2 regions of the Erwinia sp. HR93 genome follow, and region 2 is predicted to be linked to the other one. Evidence: predicted binding sites of a transcription regulator. Region 2 holds the regulator's gene; the other holds the start of a gene.
The links. Region 2 encodes LexA, which represses DNA repair genes until DNA is damaged. Its sites were predicted from a motif close to TNCTGTATGTACATACAGNA; they were not measured.
Positions count from the first base shown of each region.

Region 1 (9,382 bases), 1.0 Mb from region 2:
TAGCCTTCAATTTCAAAATCATCGAAGCAATACTCAAACAGCGAATCAGGCTTTCGCTTAATGACGAGCTGCGGCAAGGGACGCGGCTCACGCGTTAATTGCAGACGGGTTTGCTCCAGATGATTACTATATAAATGCGTATCTCCGCCGGTCCACACGAAATCACCGGCCTCCAGATTGCACTGCTGGGCTACCATATGCACCAGCAGCGCATAGCTGGCGATATTAAACGGCAGGCCAAGGAAAACATCGCATGAACGCTGGTATAGCTGGCAGGACAGCCGCCCATTTGCTACGTAAAACTGGAAGAAGGCGTGGCAAGGAGCCAGCGCCATCTCATCCAGCTCGCCGACGTTCCACGCCGACACGATAATTCGCCGTGAATCCGGGTCGCTTTTAAGCTGTTCCAGCACTTTTGCGATTTGATCTATTGAGCGCCCGTTAGGGGCGCCCCAGCTACGCCATTGTTTACCGTACACGGGCCCCAGGTCGCCGTTTGCATCGGCCCATTCATCCCAGATAGTGACATTGTTATCATGCAAATAGGCAACGTTGGTATCGCCTTTCAGGAACCACAGCAGTTCATGAATGATGGAGCGAAGATGGCAACGTTTCGTCGTCACCAGCGGAAACCCCTTGCTGAGGTCAAAACGCATTTGATGTCCGAAAATCGAGAGAGTGCCGGTGCCGGTGCGATCGTTTTTTGGCGTCCCTTCGGCTAACACCTTTTTCATTAAATCAAGATACTGTTGCATATGTCCTCAAGATACCTGCGGCTGACGGCGGCGATAGGCCCAAATCATCATGACAAGCCCGGCAACAATCATCGGAATTGAAAGGATCTGCCCCATACTGATGTACTGCACCCATGCCCCGGTAAACTGCGCATCCGGCTGGCGGAAAAACTCAACGATGATGCGAAAAGCGCCGTAGCCAATAAGAAAAAGCCCGGATACCGCCCCGGTTGGGCGCGGTTTGCGAATAAACAGGTTAAGAATGATAAACAGCACGATGCCTTCAAGAAAAAGTTCGTAGAGCTGTGAAGGATGGCGCGGCAATACGCCGTAGGTGTTAAGCAATGCCTGCCATTGGGGGTGTGAAGGCAAAAGCCCGATATCTTCACTGCGGGAGCCGGGGAATAACATGGCAAAACGAAACCCGGGATCGACGCGCCCCCACAGTTCTCCGTTGATAAAATTGCCTAAACGCCCGGCGCCTAAGCCAAACGGAATCAGGGGCGCAATAAAATCGGAGACCTGGAAAAAGGTGCGCTTTGTGCGATACGCGAAAATCAGCATGACGCAGATAACGCCGATAAGCCCGCCGTGGAAGGACATTCCCCCGTCCCACACCCGAAATAAATACAGCGGATTATCCAAAAATAGCGGCAAGTTATAGAATAAAACGTAGCCAATACGCCCACCGAGGAACACGCCCAGGAAACCGGCGTAGAGCAGATTTTCCACTTCGTTTTTCGTCCAGCCGCTTCCCGGTCGATTAGCGCGCCGCACCGCTAGCCACATCGCAAAAACGAATCCCACCAGATACATAAGCCCGTACCAGTGAAGTGAAACCGGGCCGATGGAAAAAATCACCGGATCGAAGTTAGGGAAACGCAAATAGCCACTGTTCATCTGTCACCATAAAGCTGTTTATCCCGCCCGCGCGTTGGGCGGATTGATACGTTACGCGCCCTCACCGGACGCTCCCAAAGCAGCGGATCATAGCATAAAGCCCTGGCAGGAAACGTCGCGAAGATGTAAAAGAACGCGAGAAACGCCGTTCCTCAGCGCCCGCCGCGTATTAAACCACCCACGCCGCGCCGCTCCATAAAGGCGGCAATTTGATGCCGCACTTCGGTCACAAGCTGCGCCTCCAGGCTGCGCTGCGCCAAAGCCTGCGCCTCTTCCAGAGTAATATGCCGCAGCAGGTATTTAACCCGGGCCACAGAGCGCGCATTCATTGAAAGATGATGGTATCCGAGGCCGACGAGCACCGCGACGCACATCGGGTCGCCCGCCATTTCACCGCAAAGCCCGATATCCAACCCGGCGCTTTGCGCATCCCGGGCAATCACCGACAGCGCCCGGAGCATTGCCGGATGCAGGCTGTCATAAAGCCCGGCAACGCGAGTATTATTTCGATCGACCGCCAATAAATACTGCGTCAGATCGTTTGATCCTATTGAGATAAAATCTACGCGCCCGGCAAGCTGCGGCAGCATAAAGATCATGGAAGGTACTTCCACCATCACGCCAATACGCGGTGTGGGAATGGCATAGCCCAGCCCGTCCTCTACTTCGCGCCAGGCGCGGTCGATAAGCCGACGCGCCTCATCCACTTCATCAAGGCTGGTTATCATCGGCAGGAGGATACTGAGATTGCCGCTGGCGGCGTTGGCGCGCAGCATGGCGCGCACCTGGATCAGGAAGATCTCTGGCTGATCCAGCGTGATACGCATGCCCCGCCAGCCGAGACTGGGATTTTCTTCGCTGATAGGCATGTAGGGCAATTGTTTATCGGCGCCCACGTCCAGCGTACGCAGCACCACAGGCTTATTGTAGAACGTTTGCAGCATGCCCTGATATTGGGCGACCTGCTCTTCTTCCGAGGGAAAACCGCTCTGTAGCATAAACGGAATTTCTGTGCGATACAGGCCGATGCCGTCTACCCACGCTCCCTGCTTTTCTTCAAGCTCCGGGCTAAGACCGGCATTAAGCATCACCTGGATACGCTCACCGCTTTTCAGGCGCGCGGCCTGAGTCGCCTCTTCTTCTGCCAGCTGACTGAGCGCATTTTCTTCGCCAATTACCCGCTGATATTCCGTTATCAGCGTCGGCCCCGGATCGACCAGCACCTCCCCCCGATAGCCATCAACAATGAGCATTCGCTGATGCAGCATCTGCGGCTGGATATCCGCGCCCATAACGGTGGGAATGCCCATCGCTCTGACCATAATCGCCGCGTGCGAATTGGCCGCGCCGTCGCGAACCACAACGCCTGCCAGACGCTCCGTCGGTACTTCAGCGAGCGTGGCGGCCGATAGCTCATCGGCAACCAGAACAAAGCGGGCAGGCCAGGTATTTGGCCCCAGGATCGTATCATCAAGCTGGAATAGCAGGCGCTGACCCAAAGTGCGTAAATCAACGGCCCGCTCTTTAAGATAACCGTCATTAAGCCTGGCAAAGCGTGCGGCGAATTTTTCAATTACTTTTCTGACGGCCCATTCGGCAACGGCACCCTTTTCAATCTCTGCGTATAACTCACGGCGCAGGTTAACGTCAGACAGCAGGTGGATATACAGATCGAAAATCGCCGCGGTCTCTTTTTGCGCGCCTGCGGCAAAGCGTTTACTGAAGCGCCGAAACTCCGCAGAAGCCTCTTCCAGAGCAGAAGAAAGGCGCTCGCGCTCACGGGCGACATCCAGCGTAGAGGCCTCCGGCACCTGCTCAATCAGCGGCATCGTGGTATCCATCCACCCTTCTGCCACCGCCACGCCGGGTGAGGCCGCAAGTGCGCGCAGGCGCGTTTGCCGATATTGCCCGAACAGCGCGGTTAATTGCGACTGAGAGAGAATGGCGGCCATTTGCGTTGCGAGCGTGACGAGGAAAGATTCTTCGCTCTCATCGAACTGCCGCTGTTCACGCTGCTGGACCACGAGAATACCGAGCAACTGACGGCGCTGGATAATAGGCACGCCCAGAAAAGCACGAAAGCGTTCTTCTTTTACGGCGGGGATAAATTTAAAGCTCGGATGTTTTTGCGCGTCGGCTAAGTTAATAGGCTCGGCCAGACGGCCCACTAGCCCTACCAGGCCTTCATCAAACGCTAGGGTAATGGTGCGACCGCGCGGCTTTTTAAGGCCCCGCGTCGCCATTAGATAGTAACAGCGCCGTTCATGGTCGGCGAGATAGACCGAACAAACCTCCGTATCCATTGCGCGGCAAATGTCATTGACCAAAATTTCCAGCGCCTCGCTAAGACGGGGAGCGCTGGCAACTTTTTCGACTATCTCTCGTAGCGGAGTAAGCATATTACGCGTGGCCTAGCCTCTTTTTCGCCGCCAGTGGGGCGATGAATGCCGCTGAGAGCCTGGCTCCTGCATCGGCATTACCACGCTGGCGAACTCTTTCATTACGCGACGATAGACATCGCGTTTAAAAGACACCACTTGCCGAACCGGATACCAATAACTCACCCAGCGCCAGCCATCGAATTCGGGCATACCGCTGGCCTGCATATTAATATCGCTATCGCTGCCGGTTAATTGCAGCAGAAACCACTTCTGTTTTTGCCCAATACAGACAGGTTTTGTATCCCAACGCACCAAACGCTTTGGTAATTTGTACCGTAACCAGTTGCGGGTGGAGGCTAAAAGGCGCACGTCTTTGCGCTGTAACCCCACTTCCTCATACAGTTCCCGGTACATTGCCTGCTCAGGGGACTCTCCGGGATTAATTCCTCCCTGAGGAAACTGCCAGGAATGTTGCCCAAAACGTCTGGCCCACATAACCTGCCCCTGACGATTACAGATAACAATTCCAACGTTTGGGCGGTAGCCATCGTCATCAATCACCGGACTACCTCAAAATAAATCTGGATGGCGTCGATTGTTTCATACTCCCGTTGGGCGGTAAACCACTCTCTCGCGTTGTTGAAAAGGTATAACCATTGAATAACTCACAGTAAAAGCTCAAGTTATAAACAGACATCGGCTTTTAGCGCGAGTTTATTCACTTTTTCTGTGGATATCGCTGTGTAGAAGTGAGGAATTAACGCGGGAAAACTCTGTACAGCGTTTTGAACCCCTCAGCGGGAATATCTTAATATTCCTTATATATCAAAAAATTAAATAAATAATAATGAGGATTCACGGGGCCTATATCCCCAGTTACCCACTAAAGATCCGCAAGCTGACGTTTTTTTATACACAGTCGATTTTATCCACAGATTGTGCCAATAAGTTAGTCATAATTGGGTGGAATATCGCAAATATGGCATTCGTCAAGCCTGTAAATGGAAACAGTAGTCGTCATTTCCCCCAGTTATCCCATTATTCTGTGGATAACCGGGGGGAAGATCCTGTTCATTGCCAGTGTTCAGAAAGGGAAAAGCTTTTATGCCAGCGAATACCCAACAAATTACGCTAATAAAATATACGGAAAATCATAACGTTGGTATTTTTACTCAGGGCAGGTACACTTTATTCACCGCGCCTGCCATCAGGCGGCGATTTTTTAACCACTGATAACGAGCAATGGAATTACTACGCCCTTTTCTGCAACCTCCCGCAAGCGAGGCACAGTTAATTGACCAGGCGCACCGGCTGGCAGGTTACACATTGGGCGAGCTGGCAAGCCTCGCAGGGCTGCCTATTCCTCAAGATTTAAAGCGAGATAAAGGCTGGACAGGTTTACTGCTGGAACACTGGCTCGGAGCCAGCGCTGGCAGCAAGCCAGAACAGGATTTTGCGGCACTCGGTATTGAGCTTAAGAGCATTCCGGTCGATGCCCACGGCCGACCGCTGGAAACCACTTTCGTTTGTGTCGCACCTTTAACGGGCAATACGGGAATTACCTGGGAAAGCAGCCATGTGCGCTATAAATTGCGCCGGGTGCTATGGATTCCCGTTGAAGGCGAGCGCAGTATCCCCTTATCAGAACGCCGCGTCGGTAGTCCACTACTTTGGAGCCCGTCGCCTGAAGAAGATGAACAGCTACGTCGCGACTGGGAAGAGTTAATGGATTTCATTGTGTTAGGGCACGTTGAACGTATTACCGCCCGGCACGGCGAAGTTTTACAAATACGTCCTAAGGCGGCTAACGCTCGGGCGCTGACGGAAGCCATCGGGGAACACGGGGAGCCAATTTTAACCCTCCCACGCGGATTTTATCTAAAAAAAGCCTTTACTGCCGCTCTGCTGGCCCGCCATTTTCTCCTGTAAACGGCATTTTGCCGACGCGCAACATAGCCTATACTACGCCTTCTTTTTGAGGGTATTTTCGTCACAGGCTTGCTTAACCGGCCCGACATTTTTCTTTTTTAGCAGGATAGTCAATGTTGCTTGCATGGATAACAGATCCCAGCGCGTGGCTGGCGCTTGGCACGCTCACGCTTCTGGAAATCGTACTGGGTATTGATAACATCATTTTTCTTTCGCTGGTGGTGGCGAAACTACCGCCGCATCTGCAAAACCGCGCGCGGCGCGTGGGGCTTAGCGCGGCGATGCTCATGCGCCTGGCGCTGCTGGCCTCTATCGCCTGGGTAAGCCATCTGATCCAGCCGTTATTTACCGTTTTTGGCCACGCGATTTCCGTGCGCGATCTGATTCTGCTGCTCGGCGGCCTGTTTTTGGTAATCAAAGCGAGTAAAGAGATCCACGAGTCTATTGAAGGCGATGAAAGCGCTCAAGAGACCCACGTCCACTCATTTTGGGGTGCAATCTTACAAATTATGCTGTTGGATATTATTTTCAGCCTTGATTCCGTAATTACCGCAGTCGGCCTTTCCGGGCATTTAATCATTATGATGGCGGCAGTGGTCATAGCCGTGGGGGTAATGATGTTCGCCGCGCGCCCCATTGGCGAGTTTGTCGACAGGCATCCTTCAGTAAAAATGCTGGCGCTGGCGTTTCTGATTCTGGTGGGACTGACGCTTATTTTGGAAAGTATCGATATCCATGTTCCCAAGGGGTATATCTACTTCGCCATGTTCTTCTCTATCGCCGTTGAAAGCCTGAATCTGTTACGCAGCAAAAAACATCGCAGCTAACCGTGCCCCCTCTGCCAGGGGGTTTTGTGACAGAAATATCCTTTTTTCAGACTTCATAGCTTTCTTCTTTGGTAAGTGTAGGTTATTAATAAATAAAGTTCTGGCTGATGACGTCGATGGCCTGGCCGGCTCTTTCGGCTACTCAGCGTGAAAAATCGCTATATCTCGACGCTATACGCGCTTATCGGAAAATGCCCTGCCTCACGGTCGTTTACTTATCGATCGGTTAGGGTAAATGCTTATCAGTAGTCACGAACGGAAAGAGGGAAGAAAATGAAAAAATGGGCTGTCGCCATTTCCGCCGTAGGATTGGTCTTTGCCGTATCAGGATGCAGTAGTGATTATGTTATGGCCACAAAAGACGGGCGAATGATCCTTACGGAAGGCAAACCGCAGATAGATGATGATACCGGGCTTGTCAGTTATCGGGACATCCAGGGAAACGAGATGCAGATTAACCGCGACGATGTTTCACAAATTATCGAACGGTAAGGTATAAAAATCGGCCCTGGGCCGTTTTTTTTCGCCTGAGGAGTGCTTTTCGCAGCGCCATTCGGGCGATAAAAAACTACCGGGCATCCAATAAAAATACGTTCACTACAGACCCAGAGTTTATGACCCTGAAATACAGGCCGTTATCCGCAGCAATACCGCAGCGAGCTGGCTCACCGGCAACGCCGCCATCACGGTGCCAAACTCGCTCTTCTCAGGCTAAATCAACTCATAATAAATAAGGAAACCGGCATGCATTACCACCGTATTCCACACAGCTCGCTGGAAGTTAGCGCACTTGGGCTTGGAACGATGACATTCGGCGAACAGAACAGTGAGGCGGATGCGCAGGCGCAGCTTGATTACGCCGTCAGCCAGGGCGTGAACTTAATTGATACCGCAGAAATGTATCCGGTTCCACCCCGCCCGGAAACCCAGGGGCAAACAGAGCGCTTTATTGGCAACTGGCTGGCGCAACGCGGTGGCCGAGAAAAACTGATTATCGCCTCAAAGGTTATCGGCCCTGCGCGCAATAACGACAGCGAGATTCGCCCGAATCAAAAGTTGGATCGCAAAAATATTCGCGATGCGCTGGATGCCAGCTTGAAGCGCCTGCAAACTGATTATCTGGATCTTTATCAGGTCCACTGGCCGCAGCGTAGCACTAACTGCTTTGGGCAGCTTGGCTACCGCTGGGACGACAAAGCGCCAGAAATAACGCTGCTTGAAACACTGGAAGCCCTTGCCGAATGTCAGCGCGCTGGGAAAATACGCTACATCGGTGTCTCCAATGAAACGGCATGGGGTGTAATGCGCTACCTGGCGCTGGCCGAAAAGCACGATCTGCCGCGTATAGTCACGGTGCAAAACCCTTATAGCTTACTAAACCGCAGCTTCGAAGTGGGACTGGCGGAAGTAAGCCGCTACGAAGGCGTCATGCTGCTGGCTTACTCCTGCCTCGCCTTTGGCGTATTAAGCGGGAAATATCTTCACGGAGCACAGCCGGCTAAAGCCCGCAACACGCTATTTAGCCGGTTTACGCGCTATAGCGGTGAACAGGCCGGTAAGGCAACCGCCGCATATGTCGCTCTTGCGCAACGCCACGGGCTTGACCCGGCGCAAATGGCGCTGGCGTTCGTTCGCCAGCAGCGTTTTGTTGGCAGCACGCTTTTAGGCGCGACCTCACTTGAACAATTAAAAATTAATCTCGACAGTCTGGATATCACACTGAGCGACGAACTGCTCGCCGAACTGAACGCTATTCATCAGGTGTATACCTACCCGGCCCCCTGACTGCGACTGAGAAAGTAATTGGTTGCATTCACAGACAAAAGGCCTGCCCGCGCGGCGCGCAGGCAGGCCTGATATCAATAATGGTAAGGTTCAGCGACGATGCTGCCATATCCACAAACCGGCAATCGCCAGCGCAAATACAACGCCAAATCCGAGGCCGATGCCCTGCGCCGAAAACCCTACCTTAACCGCCAAAGAATAGGCACCGAGCATCAGTAACATCGCCGTATTTTCGCCCAGATTTTGCACCGCAATCGCATTTCCCGCGCCGACGGAACGCTTACCACGCTCTTGCAATAGCGCATTAAGCGGTACGACAAAAAAGCCGCCCAGAATACCAATCAGCAGTAGCAATCCATAGGCAGGTAGCAGGCTATGCTGCACGGCAAAGAAAGCCACTACTACGCCTATCAATATTCCCGCAGGCATACAGCGCCCGACCGTTTCAAGGGTCACTAACCGCGCGGCGGCCCCGGCTCCGGCAACAATCCCAATCGCCACCATTGCGTTGAGATAGGTTGGCGTCGCGTTATCGGTAATACCTAATGCCGCTGGTACCCAAAGTACCAGCAAAAAGCGCAGCGTGACGCCGGCTCCCCAAAACAGGCTGGTGCCCATTAATGAAAACCGCGTTTCACCATCGCGCCACAGCGCCCGGCAGGCATCTATAAAGCGATGAATCATACGCACCGGATGCCATGTCTGGCCGGGGCGGGCGGCCGCCAGCGATGGGATCATAACGTTTGCGGCTACCGCCGCCGCATACATTAATGCGCAGGCGATAAGCGCCGCCAAAACGTGCCAGTCGGCCAGCATACCGCCGACC
Region 1 is NZ_JAXUDP010000001.1:2,099,827-2,109,208, reverse strand. It holds gene thyA (thymidylate synthase) at 1-755, opposite strand, end outside; gene lgt (prolipoprotein diacylglyceryl transferase) at 762-1,634, opposite strand; gene ptsP (phosphoenolpyruvate--protein phosphotransferase) at 1,787-4,033, opposite strand; gene rppH (RNA pyrophosphohydrolase) at 4,046-4,576, opposite strand; gene mutH (DNA mismatch repair endonuclease MutH) at 5,258-5,944, shown strand; gene SFA31_RS09825 (TerC family protein) at 6,058-6,771, shown strand; gene SFA31_RS09820 (YgdI/YgdR family lipoprotein) at 7,045-7,263, shown strand; gene SFA31_RS09815 (NADP(H)-dependent aldo-keto reductase) at 7,516-8,556, shown strand; gene lplT (lysophospholipid transporter LplT) at 8,647-9,382, opposite strand, start outside.
Region 1: the regulator LexA is predicted to act here: its motif matches at 5,009-5,028, upstream of mutH (DNA mismatch repair endonuclease MutH).

Region 2 (9,382 bases):
CGGAAAATCGCGTTTTAACTGCCAGACACGCGGATAATCCAGCGGCGGAATTTCCCGGTTTTCTTTTGGACTTAGCCCGGAAAGCCAGGCTTTTCTGGCATGAATAATAAAGGTATCGCAGCCGCCCTCGTCAGAGACTCGCTCAATAAAATCGCACAGGAAACCGTAGCTATCGCGATCGTCGATGCCAATGCGCGTTTTTACCGTAACCGGAATAGAAACGGCGTCGCGCATAGCCTTAATGCAATCAGCCACTAGCTGCGCCTCGCCCATGAGACAAGCGCCAAAGCGTCCGTTTTGAACGCGATCTGACGGGCAGCCGACATTCAGGTTTACTTCATCGTATCCACGTTCCTGAGCAAGTTTCGCACAGTGAGCCAACTGCGCCGGGTCGCTGCCGCCAAGCTGCAAGGCAAGCGGGTGCTCTGCGTCATTAAATGCCAGATAATCCCCTTTGCCGTGAATAATTGCCCCCGTGGTGACCATTTCGGTATACAGCAGCGCGCGCTGGGAGAGCTGGCGGTGAAAATAACGGCAATGTCGATCGGTCCAGTCAAGCATCGGGGCAACGCTAAAACGTCCAGCCCAGTCATTATGAGATGTTGTACCCTGAGGACGGGTGTTATCAGTTTCAATCATTTCAGGGTTACCGTGAATCGTTGGAGAGCGGCCGGGCAAGACTGATAAGTAATGTGCCGGGCAATAGAGTAGTAATAAAGCGGCGCATTATAGCATCGCCTTGCATTAAGAAAACCAAACCACAGGGTTGTATCCTGAATAAGGTTTCGCATCACTGAAGGCACAGGCCGCGTATTTTAAGCACACAATGCGTTATTCACCGAGTTGCCTGCCCCGGCAAGTTAAACGCGCGGCTATTGCGCTTTTGTTTGCATCCAGCCTTTACGGTACATGCAACCCTTCACGAAAACCTGCCGTGCAAGTTCGTTCGCATTGCTGGTGGTATAGCTGCCATCTCCGCTTTTAGGCTCGCTAACGTACTTCTGCTTAGATTCTTTAGAGATATATTTCCGGCTCACAGCGTTAACTAACGGTAAAATTTGTAATACCCGTATCCGGCGCGCCGTTTGGATGATATCTTCCTGCCGGTTGGCTGCGCCAGATTTAACTCATTGTTCCTGGAAACATTCCGTTAGATCTAACGCGCGTTAAAAATAAGGATATCCTTCATATAGATAACCCCTATCTTAATATTATCGCCTGAATCTTAATATGCGCCTTAGCGACTCTATAACGCGAATATAGCGGCATTTAGCGTTAAGCAATGACCGTTATTAAGCGCGAGCTGGCTGCGGTTTAGGCAAATAATGGCGCCTTCACCTTCTTATTATCAGCCCTTTTTGATTCACACATAGCGGCTCACAAATATTCGCATGGAATATAAGCCGCGCGCGCCTTTCGTGAGCATCACCTACGGCAAAGCCGGGGAGCGCTCAGGTGATAAAAAGGAATGTCATCCCCATACGCCCTTTATCAATCATGATGAATCAGGATCCTTTTACCTTTCTAAACCGAGCCGCTGGATTCAGAATGCTGAACCCATATTTCAGCGTTGCGCGCAGATCGTGTTACAGTTTCTCCACCCCACTCTTTTAAAGGATGCAGATGGAGATGACTACCCCGCAGGACCTACTCGCTCGTGCAGAAAATCTCTGTCTGCAACGTAATGTACGTCTGACGCCGCAGCGGCTGGAAGTGCTACGCCTGATGGCGCAGCATAATAGTGCCATTAGCGCATATGATCTTCTCGATCTTCTAAAGGTCAGTGAACCGCAGGCCAAACCGCCAACAATATACCGAGCGCTGGATTTTTTACTGGAACAGGGATTTGTTCATAAAGTGGAATCCACCAATAGTTATGTGGTGTGCCATCATTTTGATGAGCCAACGCATACATCCGCAATGTTTATCTGCGATCGCTGTGGCCAGGTAAAAGAAGAGAGCGCCGAGGGAGTGGAAGATATTATGCATCTGCTGGCGGCAAAAAAAGGGTTTGCGCTTCACCATAATGTTATTGAAGCTCACGGGCTGTGTGTCTCATGCGCCGAGATTGAAGCCTGTCGTAACCAAAATACCTGCCGCCACGATCATAGCGCGATGCAAAAGAAGCGCGGGCGAAAAGGATAAATATAGCGCGGGGTAAGTGCGGTACGTCCTTGTACCTGAGGGTGCCTCATGATGAGGCCGCACATTGAGAGAAAAGGTTACCAGTGATAATCGTTACGCTTTTCCCAGTCAGAAACTTCTTTTTCTGCCTGATCTTTCTGATAGCCGTAACGCCCCTGGATTTTACCGACGAGCTGATCGCGTTTACCTTCCACCACGGTGAAATCGTCGTCTGTCAATTTGCCCCATTGTTCTTTCACTGAGCCTTTGAACTGCTTCCAGTTACCACCGATTTGATCTTTATTCATTACAAACTCCTTATCGTTCGGTTTATCAAGCCAGAAATTCAATACTCTGCAAAGTGGCATACTCTTTGTCGTACGGTAAAGCTGGCAATCGGTAACATAACGTCTGCTACACAGGCTCAACCGTCGCATTGAGCCTTAAGTTTAGACAAGGATTTTATATTCAGCGGTGTTTTAAGAGTTTTTACCTAAAAAATACTTGGCAGCCGACTATCCCGCTTCTGACGGAAAGATTTTCAGGATGGCGACGCATCAATAGTAAAGGCCGACTATTACGCTGCTGGGCAAGCACCGTCACTCTACATCCGCAAACCAGGAACGGTTGCGCCAATGCTGGCGCCAGAACCACCCCAGCGACAGGCCACGAAGCGCTAAAAAAACCGCCAGCGCCAGCCATAGGCCATGGTTGCCTAAAACAGGTACGGTTAACAGCGTAAGACCAAACCCGGCCGCCGCAATCGCCATACTGTTACGCATTTCAGCGCCACGGGTAGCACCTACAAACATACCATCCAGCAAATAGCACCAGACGCCAATCACCGGTAACAGAACCTGCCAGTACAGGTAGTGATCGGCCAGCGTTCGTAACTCAGGCAGCGAAGTTAACACTGCAATGATATAGCGCCCAAAGCAGGCATAAATAACGGCAAAGCACAGCGCGACAAGCCCCGCCTGCCGACAGGCAGCGTGCCACAGGTTAAGTAGCTGCCCACCGTTGCGCGCCCCGTAAGCCTGCCCGGAATACGCCTCCACCGCATAAGCAAAGCCGTCAAGCGCATAGGCCGTAAACGTCAGTAGCGTCATTAACACCGCATTGACCGCAACAATATCGTTCCCTAGCCTGGCACCATAGATGGTCAGCGACGCGAAACATATCTGTAATAGCAGCGAACGCAGCATGATATCGCGATTCAGCGCCAGTAAACGGCGCAGATTGCCGCGCCACGCGCCTTTGAGTAGCTGGATATCTATACCGCGCAGGCGCATCACTCGAAATACCATAATTAGTCCCACCAGCAGCGTGCCATATTCTGCTATTACCGTTGCCAGCGCTGCCCCCCGCACGTTCATGCCAAGTCCCATAACGAACCAAAGGTCGAGTGTGATATTCAACACATTCCCCACCACCAGCAAAATAACCGGAGCCCGCGCATACTGGACGCCCAATAACCAACCTAATAGCACCAAATTCGCCAGCGAGGCCGGCGTGCTAAGCCAGCGGATCTCCAGAAAACGACGCGCCTGATATAAAACATTTTCATTGCCGCCCACCGCATGCAAAGCCAGGTCAATCAGTGGAGTACGTAACGCAACGATAGCAACCCCTGCGCTTAACGCCAGCATCATAGGCTGAGCTAAAGCGCGCGCCAGCGCCGGGATATCTTTAGCCCCCCACGCCTGAGCGGTCAGCCCCGTCGTGCTCATACGTAAAAAAAGCAGCAGCATAAACAGGAAGCTGGTCGTGGTTGCTCCCACGGCTACGCCGGCCAAATAATCTGGCGAATCAAGATGGCCGATAACGGCGGTATCCACCAGCCCCAGCAGCGGTACAGTGATATTGGAAAAAATCATCGGCAGCGCCAGCCGCCACAGTGCTTTATCTGTTTTATGGAAAAAAGGCATCGTCCAGCCCATTTATAATGATTTATCTTCTCCTGCTGCGAACAGCAGGCTTCATGGTTCTAAACTACCCGATCGGGCGTAGCGCAGGCGTAACATGGCAAATGATTGCGCGCGCTTTAGTGCCCCTGCATTCAGCCAGATATTCACAAGTTAGCGTGGTGCTCTCAATAAAGCTAAATAGACCGGGCCGCAAAGTGTATCCAATTTAACGGCAAATAACGTTCTTAAGTTCAGGCAGCATTGTTGAGATGAATATTAAAAAGCTTAAATAGAGGTCAGTAACGCCTCGGACACTGAAACAACCTGTGAATAAGCGGGATAAGGTAAGTATGATGGCTCTATCAAATACATCACCAGCGCTTTCTTCCTGACAAGAAAAGCGACCGGCTAATAAGATAAGCATCTGGCAGGCACGGAAGATATACGCATCCGGAAGATATGTACATTAATCCCAGACGAATGCGTATATCAGAGCACCTTCCACCGTATAAGCTGGAGCGCAGGCTAAAACTATTGTGCAAAGGAATTACCGGGCGAAGGCCGTGCGTGCAGGCAAATAACCTGCCACACACCGCCATAATTTACCTGCTTCAGTTAACCCGCATCCCTTTGCTTATCGACTCTGCATCGGCCGGCTATGTTTCCCTTCCCCTGTCGTTTTCATCTCAGCGCAGCGCTGAAAAAGTAGAGTTCGCCGCGCAGCATCCTGCCCTGAAATTACGGTGCGCCTGGCAACGTCTGACGTTGAGGAAACTACTCTGATTGTAATAGCTGACACACTGCGCGCCGCCTGTGGGCTGGCAGCACGCGAATAAAAGCGCCGACAGGATGGCTGGCGCTTAATCCAAATATACCGCAGATAATAGCCAGGAAGGCTTAGTGTTTTAAAACGGTTAGAGCCATTCGCCGTTGCGAATAACGCCGACGGCCAAGCCCTCAATGCTAAAGTTTTGCGAACGCAAATCCACTTCAATCGGCTCGAAGTCACTGTTTTCTGGCAGTAGCCAGACAACATTTCCCTGTTTTTTTAACCGCTTCACCGTGACCTCGTCTTCAATACGAGCAACTACTACCTGACCATTGCGTGCTTCCTGGGTTTTATGTACGGCAAGTAAGTCACCGTCCATAATACCGATATCTTTCATCGACATACCGCTCACGCGCAGGAGAAAATCAGCGCCAGGCCTGAATAAAGAAGGATCAACCTGATAGTGCCCTTCAATATGCTGCTGCGCCAGCAGCGGCTCTCCGGCGGCAACGCGCCCTACCAGCGGAAGGCCTGCTTCTTCTTCCACCATCAGTCGAATACCACGGGAGGCACCAGAGACGATTTCAATTACGCCTTTCCGCGCCAGCGCCTTTAAATGCTCTTCCGCGGCATTCGGAGAACGAAATCCAAGCTGCTTAGCAATCTCTGCCCGCGTTGGCGGCATACCCGTCTGGCTAATATGCTCCCGGATGAGGTCAAAAACCTCCTGCTGTCTGGCCGTTAACGCTTTCATTTCGCCCCCTGGTTGTATATACAGTTATGCTGTGAGTATATACAGCGCAATACGTTAAGGGAACCATAATTCAGCAAAAACCAGCGACTTATCGCAATACCGGGCGAATCAATAAAAGCGTTGCCACAATAATGAGATCCAGACAAAAGCGGCGAGCAGCATCGCAATGAATACCGCCGCCGATCCCATATCCTTCGCGCGGCCAGAAAGTTCATGCTTTTCAGTACCGATACGATCAACCACTGCTTCAATGGCGCTATTAAGAATTTCAACGATCATAATAAGTACCACGGATCCAATAAGCAGCACGCGCGTTAACGCATCAATATCCAGCCAGCAGGCGATGATTATGCCCGCGACCGCCAGTAATGTTTCCTGACGAAAGGCCGCCTCATTGCGCCATGCGGCGCGAAGCCCCTTCCAGGAATAGCCGGCAGCCTTGATAATACGGGTAATACCGGTGGTACTATTAGCCATGAAAAAACCCTTTTTTAAAATTTGCGTCCTGGCGAAAAAGCCGTAAATACAGCAATGTCGCAGAATTTATATGCTATTTCTGGTATGCTGCGCCGTAATGACGCTCTTCACTCAGAGGCTTAACATTGTCTATGGTAGACTGGCCCCACTTTTTCTATAAGTTGCTTAATTTACCACTAAGTTTGCTGGTAAAAAGTAAATTAGTTCCTGAAGATCCCTGCGCTGAGCTGGGGCTCGATATCTCCAGACCGATAATTTATGTCTTACCGTACAATTCAAAAGCGGACATTCTGACGCTTCGTGAACAGTGTCTGGCGCACGATCTGCCCGATCCCTTCGATCCGCTTGAGGTTGATGGCATTGTTTTACCGCGCTACGTATTTGTCCACGACGGACCGCGCGTATTTACTTATTACACGCCAAAAGAAGAGTCGATAAAACTGTTTCATGATTATCTGGATCTTCACCGGCGCAACCCTAATCTGGATATCCAATTGGTGCCGGTTTCCGTTATGTTCGGGCGCTCGCCCGGGCGTGAAAAAGGAGAATCAAATCCTCCTTTACGCATGCTTAATGGTATTCAGAAATTTTTTGCGGTGCTGTGGCTGGGCCGCGATAGCTTTGTCCGTTTTTCCACGCCCGTCTCGCTGCGCTGGATGGCCACGGAACACGGCACCGATAAAAGCATCGCGCAGAAACTGCTGCGCGTTGCGCGTATGCACTTCGCCCGCCTCCGTTTAGCCGCCGTAGGGCCGCGCCTTCCTGCTCGCCAGGATCTGTTTAATAAACTCCTTTCATCCCGGGCTATCGCTCGGGCGGTCGAGGATGAAGCTCGCAGCAAAAAAATTTCGCATGAAAAAGCGCAGCAAAATGCCATTGCACTAATGGAAGAGATTGCCGCCAACTTCTCCTATGAGGCCATTCGCATTACCGACCGCGTACTTGGTTTCACCTGGAACCGGCTTTATCAGGGGATTAACGTTCATAATGCTGAACGGGTGCGCAAGCTGGCGCATGAAGGGCATGAGCTGGTGTACGTTCCCTGCCACCGCAGCCATATGGATTATTTATTGCTGTCGTACGTGTTATACCATCAGGGTTTAGTGCCACCGCACATTGCCGCCGGTATCAATCTGAACTTCTGGCCCGCCGGCCCAATATTCCGCCGCCTCGGCGCTTTCTTTATCCGCCGCACCTTCCGCGGAAACAAGCTTTACTCAACCGTGTTCCGTGAGTATTTAGGCGAACTTTTTAGCCGCGGCTATTCCGTGGAATATTTTGTTGAAGGCGGGCGCTCCCGCACCGGGCGCCTGCTAGAGCCGAAGACGGGTACGCTCTCGATGACACTACAGGCAATGCTGCGCGGCGGCTCCCGCCCGATAACCCTGGTGCCTATTTACATCGGCTATGAACACGTGATGGAAGTTGGCACCTATGCGAAAGAGCTGCGCGGGGCCACGAAAGAAAAAGAGAGCCTGCTTCAAATGCTGCGCGGCCTTAGCAAACTGCGCAATCTTGGCGAAGGCTACGTCAATTTCGGCGAACCCATTCCGCTGAACAATTGGCTGAATCAGCGCGTGCCTGAATGGCGCGAAGACATTGATCCTATTGAAGCCGTGCGTCCGGCCTGGCTAACGCCCGCCGTAAACGAAATCGCCGCCACGTTAATGGTGCGTATTAATAACGCCGCCGCCGCTAATGCCATGAACCTGTGCTGTACGGCGCTGCTGGCCTCACGCCAGCGCTCGCTTACCCGCGAGCAGCTTCTTGAACAGCTAGATTGCTATATAGATCTGCTGCGCAATGTGCCCTACGCGCCGGACACTACCGTGCCGTCCGCCAGCGCTAGCGAACTTATCGATCACGCATTACGCATGAATAAGTTTGAAGTTGAGCAGGACACCATCGGCGAGATTATTATCCTGCCGCGGGAACAGGCAATATTAATGACTTATTATCGCAACAATCTGATGCATATGCTGATTCTGCCATCCCTGCTGGCCCAGATGGTGACTCAGCGTCGGCATATTACTCGCGATGAACTACTGCGCCAGGTAACGCTACTGTATCCCATGCTGAAAGCTGAGCTTTTCCTGCACTGGGATACCCCGGCGCTGGCAGCCGAAGTCGATGCGTTACTGGCAGAGATGCAGCGCCAGGGCCTGTTGCTAATTAATGGTGATACGGTACAGCTTAACCCCACTCGTTCACGTACGCTGCAGCTACTGGCGGCCGGCGCGCGGGAAACTATTCAGCGCTATGCCATCACATTCTGGCTGTTGAGCAATAACCCCACCATGAACCGCGGCACGCTGGAGAAAGAAAGCCGCACTCTGGCCCAGCGCCTGTCGATGCTGCACGGCATTAATGCCCCGGAATTTTTCGACAAAGCGGTCTTCTCAACTCTGGTGCTGACGCTGCGCGATGAAGGCTACCTGAGCGACACCGACGATGCGGATCGGGAAAAAGCGCTGCTTGCATGGCGGCTGCTCTCCGATTTGCTGGCGCCGGATGTGCGTCTGACCATTGAAAGCTCCGTAGCACAAAGCGGCCTTCCGGAAAAAGCATAGCGGCCTGACGCCCGCCTGCAGCCCTCTTACCGCCTTGCAAAAGGCGGTAAATTTTCACCCTTCCCAAGCTCGTCATAAGGCGCCTAACGCCATGCCGTTTTACTGCCCCCGATGCCAGGGCTCCGACAAATCAAATGCAGCCCGTATCTATGTTCGTATTTTCCATAAGTAATCCACCACTGGCTGGCAAAAAGCGATACTAATTGATACTCAAATGGGCATTATAGCCGCGCATCTCACGCCCAGCCGGCGCGCTTTTTAACGCCTTCTCATCAAGAGTCGCCATATCTCACCTCAACCCTCGCCAATTACGCAGAAATAATAAGCTAGAGCTAAAGCGTAATAAAAAAATGCCCGCACGGGGCGGGCAGCGTTGAATACTGGCTATCTCGGCGAGATTAAAACGGCAGGAAACTCAGCATCAGACCGCCGAATAAAATCAGCCCGACATAATTATTATTCATAAAAGCGCGGAAACAGGCATCGCGATCGCGGCCAACCATCAGCTTTTGTTGATAGACAAACAGCCCACCCGCCAGCGCCAGAGCGCAATACCATGCCAGATTGAGGTGATTAAGCTCGCCAATCAGCGCCAATAGCGCCAGCATCGCCACCTGCAGCAGCCCGATAATCACCGTGTCGTAGCGCCCAAACAGAATCGCCGTTGATTTTACGCCAATCTTCAGATCATCATCCCGGTCTACCATAGCATATTCCGTATCGTATGCCACGGCCCAGACAATATTCACCAGAAACATCAGCCAGCAGGAAAGCGGCACGC
Region 2 is NZ_JAXUDP010000001.1:1,073,806-1,083,187, reverse strand. It holds gene dusA (tRNA dihydrouridine(20/20a) synthase DusA) at 1-657, opposite strand, end outside; gene zur (zinc uptake transcriptional repressor Zur) at 1,624-2,145, shown strand; gene SFA31_RS05125 (CsbD family protein) at 2,223-2,432, opposite strand; gene dinF (MATE family efflux transporter DinF) at 2,724-4,052, opposite strand; gene SFA31_RS05115 (hypothetical protein) at 4,599-4,814, shown strand; gene lexA (transcriptional repressor LexA) at 4,946-5,554, opposite strand; gene SFA31_RS05105 (diacylglycerol kinase) at 5,663-6,031, opposite strand; gene plsB (glycerol-3-phosphate 1-O-acyltransferase PlsB) at 6,163-8,601, shown strand; gene ubiA (4-hydroxybenzoate octaprenyltransferase) at 9,000-9,382, opposite strand, start outside.